One region of the Streptomyces sp. NPDC127038 genome, then DNA from elsewhere that is predicted to be linked to it. Evidence: riboswitches for the same ligand, from Rfam matches in the RefSeq annotation. Region 1 holds a riboswitch; the other holds the start of a gene.
The links. A riboswitch is a leader RNA that binds a small molecule or an ion and turns the genes downstream of it on or off. The one in region 1 is predicted to bind cyclic di-AMP.
Positions count from the first base shown of each region.

Region 2: it holds a riboswitch for cyclic di-AMP, as region 1 does, so the genes downstream of both, ACFWI4_RS24990 (peptidoglycan DD-metalloendopeptidase family protein) here and ACFWI4_RS25700 (transglycosylase family protein) in region 1, are expected to answer to the same signal.

Region 1 covers NZ_JBHXDQ010000041.1:39,782-47,589, forward strand. Annotated here, with positions in the region: gene ACFWI4_RS25685 (DUF501 domain-containing protein) at 1-392, opposite strand, end outside; gene ACFWI4_RS25690 (septum formation initiator family protein) at 432-908, opposite strand; gene eno (phosphopyruvate hydratase) at 1,069-2,355, opposite strand; gene ACFWI4_RS25700 (transglycosylase family protein) at 2,695-3,402, opposite strand; cyclic di-AMP (ydaO/yuaA leader) riboswitch at 3,407-3,646, opposite strand; gene ACFWI4_RS25705 (transglycosylase family protein) at 3,784-4,668, opposite strand; gene ACFWI4_RS25710 (cytochrome P450) at 4,983-6,254, opposite strand; gene ACFWI4_RS25715 (nucleoside triphosphate pyrophosphohydrolase) at 6,251-7,204, opposite strand; gene ACFWI4_RS25720 (SurA N-terminal domain-containing protein) at 7,475-7,808, opposite strand, start outside.
Region 2 covers NZ_JBHXDQ010000039.1:49,595-54,469, forward strand. Annotated here, with positions in the region: gene ACFWI4_RS24985 (SGNH/GDSL hydrolase family protein) at 629-1,414, opposite strand; gene ACFWI4_RS24990 (peptidoglycan DD-metalloendopeptidase family protein) at 1,692-2,588, opposite strand; cyclic di-AMP (ydaO/yuaA leader) riboswitch at 2,593-2,750, opposite strand; gene ACFWI4_RS24995 (tyrosine-protein phosphatase) at 3,267-4,064, shown strand; gene ACFWI4_RS25000 (DUF6126 family protein) at 4,085-4,201, opposite strand; gene ACFWI4_RS25005 (helix-turn-helix domain-containing protein) at 4,228-4,866, opposite strand.

The DNA of each region.
Region 1 (7,808 bases):
TTCACCCGGTCGGGCATGCCGCCCGCGCTCGGGAAGCCCTCCAGGACCTCGATGGCGTCACGGCGCGCGATGTAGTCCTCGTGCGCGGCACGGTAGGCCGCGGCCAGCTCGGGGTCGGTGGCGAGGCGCTCGGTCATCTCCTTCATGACCCCGTTGGCCTCCAGCGTCCCGATCGCGGACGCCGCCCGGGGGCAGGTCAGGTAGTACGTGGTCGGGAACGGCGTGCCGTCGGGGAGGCGGGGCGCCGTCTCCACCACGTCCGGCTGGCCGCAGGGGCAGCGGTGCACGATCGCGCGCAGTCCGCGCGGCGGGCGGCCGAGCTGCTGCTTGAAGGCCTCGACGTCGGCGTCGGTGGGCTCGGTGCGCGGGGTGGTGGGCGGTGGCGTTTCCATGCCGTGAGTCACGTGTCTTTCTGGTCAGTTCATGGGTCGTCAGCGGTCGGCGGCGTCGGATCTGTCCACGCCGTCCCAGACGTTGGTGTACCAAGGGCGGTCGGCGGCGCCCCGTTCGGCACGGGCCTGCTTCGCGGCGCCCGGGTCGATCACGACGTAGCCGGTCTCGCCGGGCATCACATAGTGCAGCCGCTGCCGGATCTGCTGCTTCGCGTACGCGTCGTCCTGCCAGCGCGCCTTGAGGTCGCGCAGCTGCTCGACCCGCTGCCTGGCCTGCTCCCGCTGTCGTTCCAGCTCGCCGATCTGGGCGCGCTGGGAGACGTACTGCCGCATGGGGTAGGCGAGGGCGACGATCAGGGTGCACAGGACCATGGCGAGGAGCGCGGCCCGGCCGGTGAGCCGGGAGCGGCGCGCCTGCCGCTTGGTCTGGGAGCGGTAGACCCGGGCCGCCGTCTGCTCGCCGAGCAGCTTCAGCCTGGTCGAGGTGGAGAACCGGTCCCGGTCCTTCACGGCCATGAGTCCCGCCTCCCCGCTGCCGGCCCGCCACAGGGCCCCTCACGTGCGTACGTCCCCGCACACGGTACGGGACCGGGTACGGGGACGTACGGAGGACGCTTGCCGAGCCGTGCGGCTCGGCCCTCGCGAGAGCCGGGGTCGGCCCTCGTGAGAGGTGGGCTCAGCCCTTGAAGCGGGGGAACGCCGAGCGGCCGGCGTACACCGCGGCGTCGTCGAGGATCTCCTCGATGCGCAGCAGCTGGTTGTACTTGGCGACACGGTCCGAGCGGGCCGGGGCGCCGGTCTTGATCTGGCCGCAGTTCACGGCGACCGCGAGGTCGGCGATGGTGACGTCCTCGGTCTCGCCGGAGCGGTGGGACATCATGCACTTGAAGCCGTTGCGCTGGGCCAGCTCGACGGCGTCCAGGGTCTCGGTCAGCGAACCGATCTGGTTGACCTTGACGAGCAGGGCGTTGGCGGAGCCCTCCTCGATGCCGCGGGCCAGACGCTCCGGGTTGGTGACGAAGAGGTCGTCGCCGACGATCTGGACCTTGTCGCCCAGCTTGTCGGTGATGACCTTCCAGCCGGCCCAGTCGTCCTCGTACAGCGGGTCCTCGATGGAGACGAGCGGGTACGCGGAGACGAGCTCCTCGTAGTACTCGGTCATCTCGGCGGCCGAGCGGGACTTGCCCTCGAACTCGTACTTGCCGTCCTTGTAGAACTCGGACGCGGCGACGTCGAGCGCGAGCGCGATCTGCTCGCCGGGGACGTAACCGGCCTGCTTGATGGCCTCGACGATGAGGTCGAGGGCGGCGCGGTTGGACTCCAGGTTCGGGGCGAAGCCGCCCTCGTCGCCGAGGCCGGTGGACAGGCCCTTGGTCTTCAGCACCTTCTTGAGGGTGTGGTAGACCTCGGCGCCCCAGCGCAGGGCCTCGGAGAAGGACTCCGCGCCGATCGGGGCGATCATGAACTCCTGGATGTCCACGTTGGAGTCGGCGTGCGAGCCGCCGTTCAGGATGTTCATCATCGGAACGGGCAGCAGGTGCGCGTTCGGGCCGCCCAGGTAGCGGAACAGCGGCAGGTCGGACGCCTCGGAGGCGGCGTGCGCGACGGCGAGCGAGACGCCGAGGATGGCGTTGGCGCCGAGCGAGCCCTTGTTGTCGGTGGCGTCCAGGTCGAACATCGCCTGGTCGATCAGGCGCTGCTCGGTGGCGTCGTAGCCGACGAGCTCCGGGCCGATCTGCTCGATGACGGCGAGGACGGCCTTCTCGACACCCTTGCCCTGGTAGCGGTTGGGGTCACCGTCGCGGAGCTCGATGGCCTCGAACGCTCCGGTGGAGGCGCCGGACGGAACGGCGGCACGACCCGTGCTGCCGTCGTCGAGGCCGACCTCGACCTCGACCGTGGGGTTGCCTCGGGAGTCCAGGATTTCCCGGGCTACGACGACGTCGATGGACGGCACGAGCATCTCCTTATGGGATGTGACGCGGGTACGCGGAGCTTGGCAGCCCCGCGGGATGAGCCTAACCGGCTCACGGGGATCGGCCAGCGATCGACCACCCCTTGAGCGGAACTGAGCGTACATATTGTTCCTGAACGGAACAAAAAAAGAAATAAAAAACCCCGCTCCGGTGCGTGCGGGGGAACACGCGCCGGAGCGGGGAGCCCGTGGGGACGGGGGGCCTCGGCGGCCTCCGGTGCGGAGGCCTCACGAGGGGGCCGTCGTGCGGCCTGACGCTGCGGCACGGTGCCGGGACCGGGCCGCCCTCCGCCGAGGAAGGCCAGGTCAGCCGGTGCGCCGCACCGCTCAGTGGAGGTGCAGCTGCTGGCCCGGGTAGATGAAGTCGGCGTCGGCGACGATGTCCTTGTTCAGCTTGAACAGCTTCTGCCAGCCGCCCTTGACGTGCTTCTTCTCGGCGATCGAGCTCAGGGTGTCGCCCTTGACGACCTTGTACTCGCCGTCACCCTTCTTGACCTTCTTGCCGGTCGGCGTGGTGACGGTCTTCTGGACGGCGGGGCGCTCCGCGGAACGGGCGGCGTGCTGCTCCGTCGTACGGGTGGCGGGGGCGCTCTGCGAGCCGCTCGACGAGGAGGACGTGGAGGGGGCGGCCGGGGCGGAGGAGGCCGAGCCGCCGGCGTACGGGGTGCTCGACAGGCCGGTGCCGCAGGTCGGCCAGGCGCCCTTGCCCTGCGCGGCGAGGACCTTCTCGCCGACGGCGATCTGCTGCGCCTTGGAGGCCTGGTCGGCGGTCGAGGCGTACGCGGTGCCGCCGTACGCGGCCCAGGTGGAGGACGAGAACTGGAGGCCGCCGTAGAAGCCGTTGCCGGTGTTGATCGACCAGTTGCCGCCGGACTCGCACTGGGCGACGGCGTCCCACTCGGAGGCGGTGGCGGCGGAGGCGTTGCCGGCCGCCATCAGCGGGGCGGCGATGGCGACACCGGTGACACCGGCGAGAGCGGCGACGCGGGTGGCCTTGTTCGGACGACGGTGCTTGCCCTTGCTGGAGAACAGCATGGAGAGATCCCCTCACCGACGCCTGCGAGGTGAGCTGTCGGGTTCGGGCCGAATGAGTTGCCCGGCCACGCGCCTTCGGTCCCGTCTCCAGGACTCCCGGCACGCGGCTTCACCCCAAGCCGTTCCCGGACGTCTCTCGACTCCCGGGCCCGGCACTTACCTTGGGTCCCCCGCTCCTGCCCACGGCGCATGACGCGACGACTGTTCCCGTACGGCCGTTGGCAGGATTCGGCGTTGCGACCGTCGGGGCCCGCTGTGGCGAGCGGTCACGACCGTAAGCAGTCGATCGCCGGAAATTCAAAGACGATCAGGGCTTCTGAGACCCATCTCTCACTTGCGCCAAATGGGACATTCCACAGCGAACCGTGACGCGAACTCCCGCTACTGCTGGGCCGTTTCGGCGACGACGACAATGCTCCGACCAGGGACGACGAGGCCGGGACCGCTGTCGGCGGCCGTCGGGTCGGGGGCGGTCAGCTTGCCCAGGTCGTTCTCGAAGCCGAGGTTGTCGGAAGAGTTCCAGAGACTGCCCAAGACCTTTGCGGCGTAGGAGTCGTCGGGGGACGAGTCGTCGACGGCGTCGCTCCCGGCGGTCGCCGCGTGCCGTCCGGCGGAGCCGTCCTCGCCCGTCGCGCTCTCCGAGGCCTCTCCGCCGCGGTGCCGGCCGGTGCCGGTGGTCGCGTCGTCGGACGCACCCGAAGAGGCTTCCTTCTGACCCGACTTGGACGGATCGGCCGTTTTGTCACTCTTGCCCGTGTTCGCACCGGTCGCGCCGGAACTCGCCGAGGCGCTGGGCGACGGGGTGCCGGTGGACGGGGTGGAGGATTCACCCGAAGCGGACGAACCGCTCGAAGCGGACGCGCTGGGCCCGGTCGCCAGACCGGACGAGACGTAGGAACCGGCGTCACTGCTCGCCGAGTCGCCGGCCACGCCCGTGTCGACGCTGACCTCGCCCGAGCCCTTGCTGAGCCCCGAGAGCGGCCCGCAGGTCGGCCAGGCCGCGAGGCCCGTGTCGGCGAGCACCTTCTCGGCGACGGCTATCTGCTGCGAGCGGCTGGCCTGGTCGGCGGTCTGCGCATAGTCCAGGCCGCCGTGCGCCTCCCAGGTGGCCTGGTCGAGCTGGAGGCCGCCGTAGTAGCCGTTGCCCTGGTTGGAGCTCCACGCCCCACCGCTCTCGCACTGGGCGACACGGTCCCAGGTGGTGCCGTCGGCCGCGCTCGCGCTCGCCGCGGCGAGCAGCGGGATGGCGATCGCAGATCCGGTCACCCCTGCGGCGACGATGAGTGCCGGGGCCTGACGAGGGCGACGGTGACGGCCGTTCCCGGAGAGCATGCGGAAGCCTTTCGCGTGACAGCGGGGAGCAGCGCGGCTCCCGTCAATCAGGAAGCGTGGGCGCCGCGTTGATGGGTGAACGTAGCCGCAGTCGATCGCTGGTTACAAGTCGATGCAGTACAGATCACGCGAAGATCACAGATTTGATGGACCGTCACGTTCCGGTAGCCGTGGGAGCGCTCTTTCCGGTATGCGGAAGGATCACTTCAGCAGTGGCGGCGAAGGGTCGGCGATGGGCCGATCACGGCCTATTTGACCGGGGTGAACTCCACCGGAAGCGTACGCAATCCCCGCATAATGAGGCCTCCGCGCCAACGCAAATCGGTCGATTCTCCAGCGAGTTGGAGGTCGGGAAGACGCCTCAGGAGCGTCCCGAGCGCCGTCTGTCCCTCCAGCCGGGCGAGCGGCGCGCCCAGGCAGTAGTGGATGCCGTGGCCGTATCCCAAGTGCTGAAGGTCACTTCGGGAAAGATCGAGCGTGTCCGGATCCTGGAAGCGTTCGGGGTCGCGGTCCGCCGCCGCGAGCACCACGAGCACGGGATCGCCGGCCGCGATGTCCTGCCCGCCGATCCGCACGTCCTCGGTCGCGAACCGCCACGTGGCCAGTTCCACCGGCCCGTCGTAGCGCAGGAGTTCCTCCACTCCCGTCTCCAGCAGCCCGCTCTCCCCGGCCGCGAGGGAGGACTGGAGCCGCTCCCGCTGCCCGGGGTGGGTCAGCAGGGAGTGCATCCCGTTCCCGATGAGGTTGACCGTCGTCTCGAACCCGGCGAAGAGCAGGATGAAGGCCATCGCGGCGGCCTCGTTCTCGGTGAGGTGCTCGCCGTGGTCGGAGGCGCGGATGAGCCCGGAGATGAGGTCCTCGCCGGGCTCGGGCTCCGGGGTCAGGGCCTCGCGCTTGCGGTGGATGAGCTCGGCCAGGTACCCGCGCATCTTCTTCACGGACCGGGCGACCCCGCCCCTCGGCCCGCCGCCGTGCCGGATCATCATGCCCGCCCAGTCCCGGAAGTCGTCCTGGTCCTCGCGCGGGACGCCGAGCAGGTCGCAGATGGCGTAGATGGGGAGCGGGAAGGCGAACTCGTGGATGAGGTCGGCGGATCCGCGGGCCGCGAACCCGTCGATGAGCTGATCCGTCAGCTCCTGCACCCGGGGAGCGAATTCGGCCACCCGCCGGGGGGTGAACGCCTTGCTGACGAGCCGCCGCAGCCGGGTGTGGTCCGGCGGGTCGATGTTCAGCAGATGCGTCATCAGCTCGGCCTTGCGCTCCCCGGGGATCCCGGTCCGGCCCTTCGCGTGCTCGGGCCCGTCGTGATGCGCGGGGTTCTTGGACAGCCGCTGGTCGGCGAGCGTCTGCTTGGCGTCGGCGTACCGCGTGACGAGCCAGGCCTCCACGCCGCTGGGCAGCCTGGTGCGGTGCACGGGCGCGTGCTCCCTGAGCCAGGCGTAGGCCGGGTAGGGGTCGGTGGCGAACTCCCAGGTGAAGAGTTCGGGGGCGGCGCTGGAGGTGGCTTCGGGCTCGGTCACTCCCCGACGGTATCCGGGTGGCCCTCCGCCGCTCGGATCGCGTCACGGTAGGTGCGTGCCGCCGCCCGCAGGGCCGCCTCGGGGTCGACGCCCTCGGCCTCGGCCCGCACGGCCATCGCCAGCAGTTCGTACCCGACGCCCTCGCCGGCGGGCAGCGGGACGTCGAGTCCCGCCGTGCGCGCCCGGGACGACAGCTTCGCCGTCAGGGCCAGGCCCGGCTGGCCGAGCGGGACGCCCTGGGTGACGGAGGTGCGCCGCTTCTCCTCGGCCTTGGTCCGCAGCCAGTGCTCCTTGACCTCCTCGGGGGTGCCGGCCGTCTCGTCGCCGAAGACATGGGGGTGGCGGTGGATCAGCTTGGCGACGATCCCGCCGGCCACGTCGTCGACCGAGAACGGGGCCTCCGGGTCGTCCTCGGCGATCCGGGAGTGGAACACGACCTGGAGCAGGACGTCCCCCAGTTCCTCGCGCAGTTCGTCCCGGTCGCCCTCCTCGATGGCCTCGACGAGCTCGTACGCCTCCTCCAGGCCGTACTTCGCCAGGCCCTCGTGCGTCTGGCGCGACGACCAGGGGCACTCGGCGCGGATGCGGTCCATCACCTGGACGAGGTCGAGCAGCCGGGCGCCCGGCAGGTCGTACGAGGCGGGCAGCAGTTCCAGGTCGGGCATCCGTGTGCGGCCGGAGCCGGCGAGACGGGCCAGACCGTCGGTGAGCCGGGGTTCGCCCTCGCCGGTCGCGACGACCACCACCGTGCGGCCGCCCTCGCAGGCGTCGACCAGGTCCCGCGCGCTCGGGGACTCCGTGTCCACCGCGACGCCGGCCTCGCGCAGATACGGCACCTGCGGGTGCGCGCCGTCCGAGCACAGCACGCGGTCGGCACCGTGCAGCGCCTGCCAGGCCTGCCAGGACAGCAGCCCGGGCGCGACCCGGTGGCTGGTGGTGAGCAGGACGATACGGCCGGGCCCGCCGTCGCCCGCCTCGTCGACGGTCGCGTCGGCCGCGGTCCGCCCGCCGCCCTGGGCGGCACCCGTCGGTTCACTGATTGCGTTCACCCCTCGAACGTAACCCACGCGGCCGGCACCCCCGGAGTTGTCCACAGGCCGGGAGGTGCCGGGGCAGCCGTCCACAGGGCGGGAGGCGCCGGAACCGTCCACGGGCCGGGGGCGACGGCGGATCCGTCCACGGCCCGGGAGGGGCGACGGCGGTCCGTCGCCCCCGGGGGGCTAAGCGGTCTGGGGCTGCCCGGCCGCCACCGACACCTCGCGCAGCCACGGCGTCTTCGCGTCGACACGGCTGCTCTTCTGGACGTCCCAGGTGCCGTAGCGCGGGTTCAGGTCGACGTGGAGTTCCTTGGACGCGGAGGACATCGCCTTCCAGAAGGCTGCCTTGCCGGTCGTGGTGTTCATGTCGATGCCGAGCGCGGCGGCGAGCTTGCGGGCCTCGATCTCGGTGCGCAGGCTGTCGTCGAGGCGCTCGGGCGCCACGCCGTAGTTCGACAACCAGGCCGTCTCCAGCGCCTTCGAGCCGCCCGCCTGCTGTTCGAGGGCCGCGCGCATC
Region 2 (4,875 bases), on a different contig from region 1:
CCACCAGGCGTCCCGGGGCCGACCAAGGGTCGGGGGTCCCACCAAGGGTCCAGGGTCCCACCAGGGGTCCGGGGTCCGACCCAGGCTCAGGGCACCATCAGGCGTGCCGGGGCCGACCAAGGGTCCGGGGTCACACCAGGGGTCCGAGGTCGTCCCAGGGGTCCGGGGTCCGACCCAGGCTCGGGGCACCATCAGGTGTCCCGGGGCCGACCAAGGTCCGGGGTCCCGCCCCGGTGGGGACGGCGGCCCGGGGCCGGGAACCCGACAGAGCCGTTGAGTCCGGCTCGGAGCGCGGGGGCCGGGCCCGCGCGCGAAGCCGGAGCCGGGACGCGGACTTCACCCGGATCCGGGGCCCGGCCCGGGGCGTGGGGTCCGACCAGGCACCCGGAGGTCCGACCCGAGGCCCGGATCCCGGCCGGGGGCCCGGAGCCCCACGCGGAGTCCGGTGCCCGTACGTACGATCCGGCCCCCGCCCGGAATGCCGGCTCCGCCGGGGGGCAGCCCTGTCGGCTCCACCCCGAGTGCCGCCGATCACCGGCTGCGCCCAGGGTGCCGCCCCCCATCGGCCCCGCCCGGGGTGCCCACCGACGCCGGTCCGGGAAAGGGTGCCCCGTCGGGGCCGTTCGGGTCAGGCCACCGATTCGATGCGGAGCTTGATGTCGTCCGGTGACAGGGCTCCCTTGGCGGCCACGTGGTCGCCGGAGGACTCCCCGCGGAGCCGTCGTCCGATCCAGGGGACCAGGTACTCGCGCGCCCACTGGATGTTGTCGCGGCGCATCTCCAGCGTGCCGCGCGGCGGGAGGGGCGGCCAGGGCTGGTCGGGGTCGGCCGGCACCTCGTAGCCGAGGAGCTGTCCGGCCCGGAGCGCCACCCGGGTGTGCCCCTCGGGAGAGAGGTGCAGCCGGTCGCCGTCCCACGCGCGGCGGTCCTGGATCGTCTTCAGGGACCAGAGGTCGAGGACGGGACAGCCGTAGCGGTCCGCGATGGCCCGCACATGACCGTTGTAGGTGGCGATCTTGCCGCGCAGATGCTTGAGCACGGGAACGCCACGGGTGTCGAAGCCGGTGGTCACCATCACGGTGCCCACGGCGGAGGTGAGGTCCGCGACCGCGCGCTCGAAGCGCTCCGCGACCTCGTCGGGGTCGGTGCCGGGACGGATGATGTCGTTCCCGCCGGCGCAGAACGAGACCAGGTCCGGGCCGAGTTCCTTGGCCCGCTGGAGCTGGGTCTCGACGATCTGGTCGAGCAGTTTCCCGCGCACCGCGAGATTGGTGTAGTCGAAGTCGCCCTCGGGCCTGCGGTCCGCGAGAAGGACCGCGAACCGGTCGGCCCAGCCGACGAACGCCCCGTCGGGCCCAGGGTCGCCGACGCCCTCGGTGAAGCTGTCCCCCACCGCCACGTACGACCCGATCACTGATCTGTTGTCATTCTTCGAATCGTCTGCCACATCGAGCATGATTCACCTTTCGATGTGAGCTACGCGACCGTAGGGAAGGGTTGACGGGCGGTGAGATAAGCCACGCGCCAAACGTTGGTCAACTCCGGAATAAGGCCCGCATCAAGGATGTTGAAGCAGCGATCACCCGGATACCCCGGAAAGCGGTCCCGCTCGTACGGCGAAGGCCGGACCCAGGGGATCACGGGTCCGGCCTCCGTCGATGGCCCTGCCGTCAGGAGCAGGAGGTGGGGCGTCAGCCCACGGCGACACCGTGCGAGCGCAGGTACGCCACCGGGTCGACGTCGGAGCCGTAGTCGGGCGTGGTGCGGATCTCGAAGTGCAGGTGCGGTCCGGTCACGTTGCCGGTCGCGCCGGAGAGGCCGATCTGCTGGCCCTCGGTCACGGTCTGCCCCGCGGAGACGGACAGCGACGACATGTGGGCGTACTGGGAGTACTTGCCGTCGGCGTGCTGGATGACGACCTGGTTGCCGTAGGCGCCGCCCCAGCCCGCGGAGACGACGGTGCCCGCCGCGACGGACTTGATGGTGGTGCCGGTCGGGACCACGAAGTCCACACCGGTGTGGTAGCCGCTGGACCACATGCTGCCCGCCACCTTGTAGCCGGTGCCGATGGTGCTGCTGTCGACCGGCAGGGTGTAGCCGGAGGAGCTGCTGGTGGAGCTGCCCGTGGAGGCGGGGGCGGACGCGGCCGTGTCGGCGGCCGGGGTCGCCGCGGACTTCGCCGGGGCCGACGTCCGGGTGGCCGTGTGGGCGACGGAGGCGGCCCTGTGGCCGAGCGACAGCTTCAGCCCGGGGTGGATCAGCGACGGGTCGCTGCCGATGGCGGAGCGGTTGTCGGAGTAGATCTTCTTCCAGCCGCCGGTGACGTTCTGCTCGTCGGCGATCTTCGAGAGGTAGTCGCCGGACTTCACCGCGTACGTCTTCGTCGTGGGGGCCTCGGCGGCCTTGTCGGCGTGGGCGACGGCCGGGGCCTTCTCGACGTGCTGGGCGACGGTGGCCTGGGTCGCGGCGTGGGCGCCCGTGGCTCCCATCAGGGGCAGCGCGAGCGCGGCGCCACCGGTTCCGGCCGCGGCCATGGTGCGGGTGAATCGCAGGGACTTGGGACGGCGGTGCTTACCCTTGGCGGGCATGGCGGATTCCTCTCCGTCGCCTGCGGGGTGAGCTGTCGGGTGCGGGCTGGAGATGCCCGGCCGCGTCGCTGCGCGGCTGTACCCCTAGCCTGTTCCGGGAACCGGACCAGGCACGGAACCTGTGGGTCCCCCGCTCCTGCCGTGTGCGGGTGAGTGTGCGGATTCCGGGCGGCGGCAGGATTGGGCGTCCGTCCGGATTGAGGCAGAACGTAAGCGACATGAGAGCGCGTCGACAACCAGGTCCGGTTTCCGCACGCTCGCCCTTCTTGATCCATGCGGAATTCGCCGTCACCCTCCGTGGAATGACGATCTTCCGGACATCTCAACCCGCCTGGAAACACGGACCTCTTGAGAAACGGCGACGGCAACGCATCGTCACGAATATGACCCTCCTCACGCGACTCGCCCCAGCACCCCCTATTCCAGGGCCAGTTGTCATGAAGGTGCTTATTCGGACAGAGCGGTCAAATGCGCTGTGCGTGGATATCCGGCACATTCGACCTTCCCTCCGGAAAGAGAGATCCGAAACGCGCTTTTGATTCGAACATGCATGCGAATGAATAACTCATTGCCTGAGGAACCCATGTCGTATCGTCGAGAGCGCGAGCAGGTACAACTGCCGACGAGCGGCGCCGAGTCCAGCCCGGCGACGCCGGAGGCCGAAGAGAAGGAGCCCCCGTGACGCAGCAGATCCCGTCGACCGAGCCCGAGCTCGGCGGAGTGCGCAACTTCCGCGACGTGGGCGGGCTGCCCACCGAGGACGGCCGACGCGTGCGCCACGGGCAGCTCTTCCGCAGCGGCCACCTCGCGCACGCCACGGAGGAGGACGCCGCGTTCCTCTCCTCCCTCGGGCTCCACACGATCTTCGACTTCCGCAACGCCGCCGACCAGAAGCTGGAGGGCCCGGACGTCGAGCTGCCGGGCGTGCGGAACGTGAACCTCCCGCTGAGCGACCCGGCGGACGGCAGCGAGTTCTGGAAGATGGTCCGCGACGGCGACATCGACCAGCTCCGCGGCCTCCTCGGCGACGGCAAGGCCGCGAACCGCATGATCGGCTCGTACCGCGCGATCATCCGGGACCGGACGGCCGAGCACTCCCAGGTGCTGCACGCCCTGGCCGACGACAGTGTGCCCGCGCTGATGCACTGCGCGGCGGGCAAGGACCGTGCCGGGCTGTCCATCGCCGTCACCCTGCTCGCCCTCGGCGTCGAGCGCGAGGCGATCGTGGCCGACTACCTGGAGTCGAACGCCACGCACCGCCGCTACAAGGTGCACCGCACCAATTCCTCGGCCGGCGCCTACTCCCCCGAGGTGATGGAACTGCTCAGCCCCCTGTTCGACGCGCGCGCCGAGTACCTGACGGCCGCGTTCGAGACGATCGAGGAGACCTGGGGCGGCGTCGAGGCCTATCTGGAGCAGGGCCTGGGGCTGACGCCGGAGCTGCGGGAGCGCCTGCGCGCGCGGCTCCTGGACTGAGCCGCGCGCGGGCCGGGCGGCTACTGGTTCTGGGCGCCGAGCGTGAAGAGCAGGTAGATGAAGGCCGCGAACAGATGGCCGACGGCGACGTAGATGATCAGCCGCACCCACAGGGCGCGGGGGAACCTGTCCTCCATGGACCGGCGGGGTTCCGTGGGTTCGGTCATGACGTCTCTCCCGGGGTGGGGTGGCCCGCCGCCGCGCCGAGGCACAGCGCGGCGACGGGGCTCTGCAGCAGGGTGTGTACGAAGAGGAGCTCGGCCCCGTCGCGCTCGGCGGCGGCGATGCGGTGCGGGGTCAGCGAGTCGAAGTGGGCGCTGTCCCCCGGCGCGAGGACGTGCGCGGTGTCCCCGAGCCGCAGACTGAGCCGCCCCTGGAGGACGTACAGCCATTCCTCGCCCGGGTGGACGCGCACGATGTCGCCCTGCGAGCCGTACGGGACATGCACGCGCAGCGCCTGCATGCCGCGGCCCGCGGAGCCCGCCTGCCAGTAGGTCCAGCCGCCCGCCGGGGCCGGCTCCATGTCGGCGGCCCTGACGACCGCGTCACGTTCGGGGACCGCCTCGCCGAGCAGCTCCGAGACCGTCGTACCGTAGACCCGTGCGAGCGTGAGCAGCATCGGCAGCGAGGGCTGGCGCTGCCCGGTCTCCAGCCGGGAGAGATGAGCGGGTGAGAGCCCGGCGGCACGGGCCGCGGCCTCCAGCGTGAGGGAGGCGGCGCGGCGCAGGGCGCGCAGCCGGGGTGCCACGGCGTGCAGCTCGGCGGACGGCTCTTGGGCCGCCCCTGGATCGGCGGGGCTCATAGGACCATT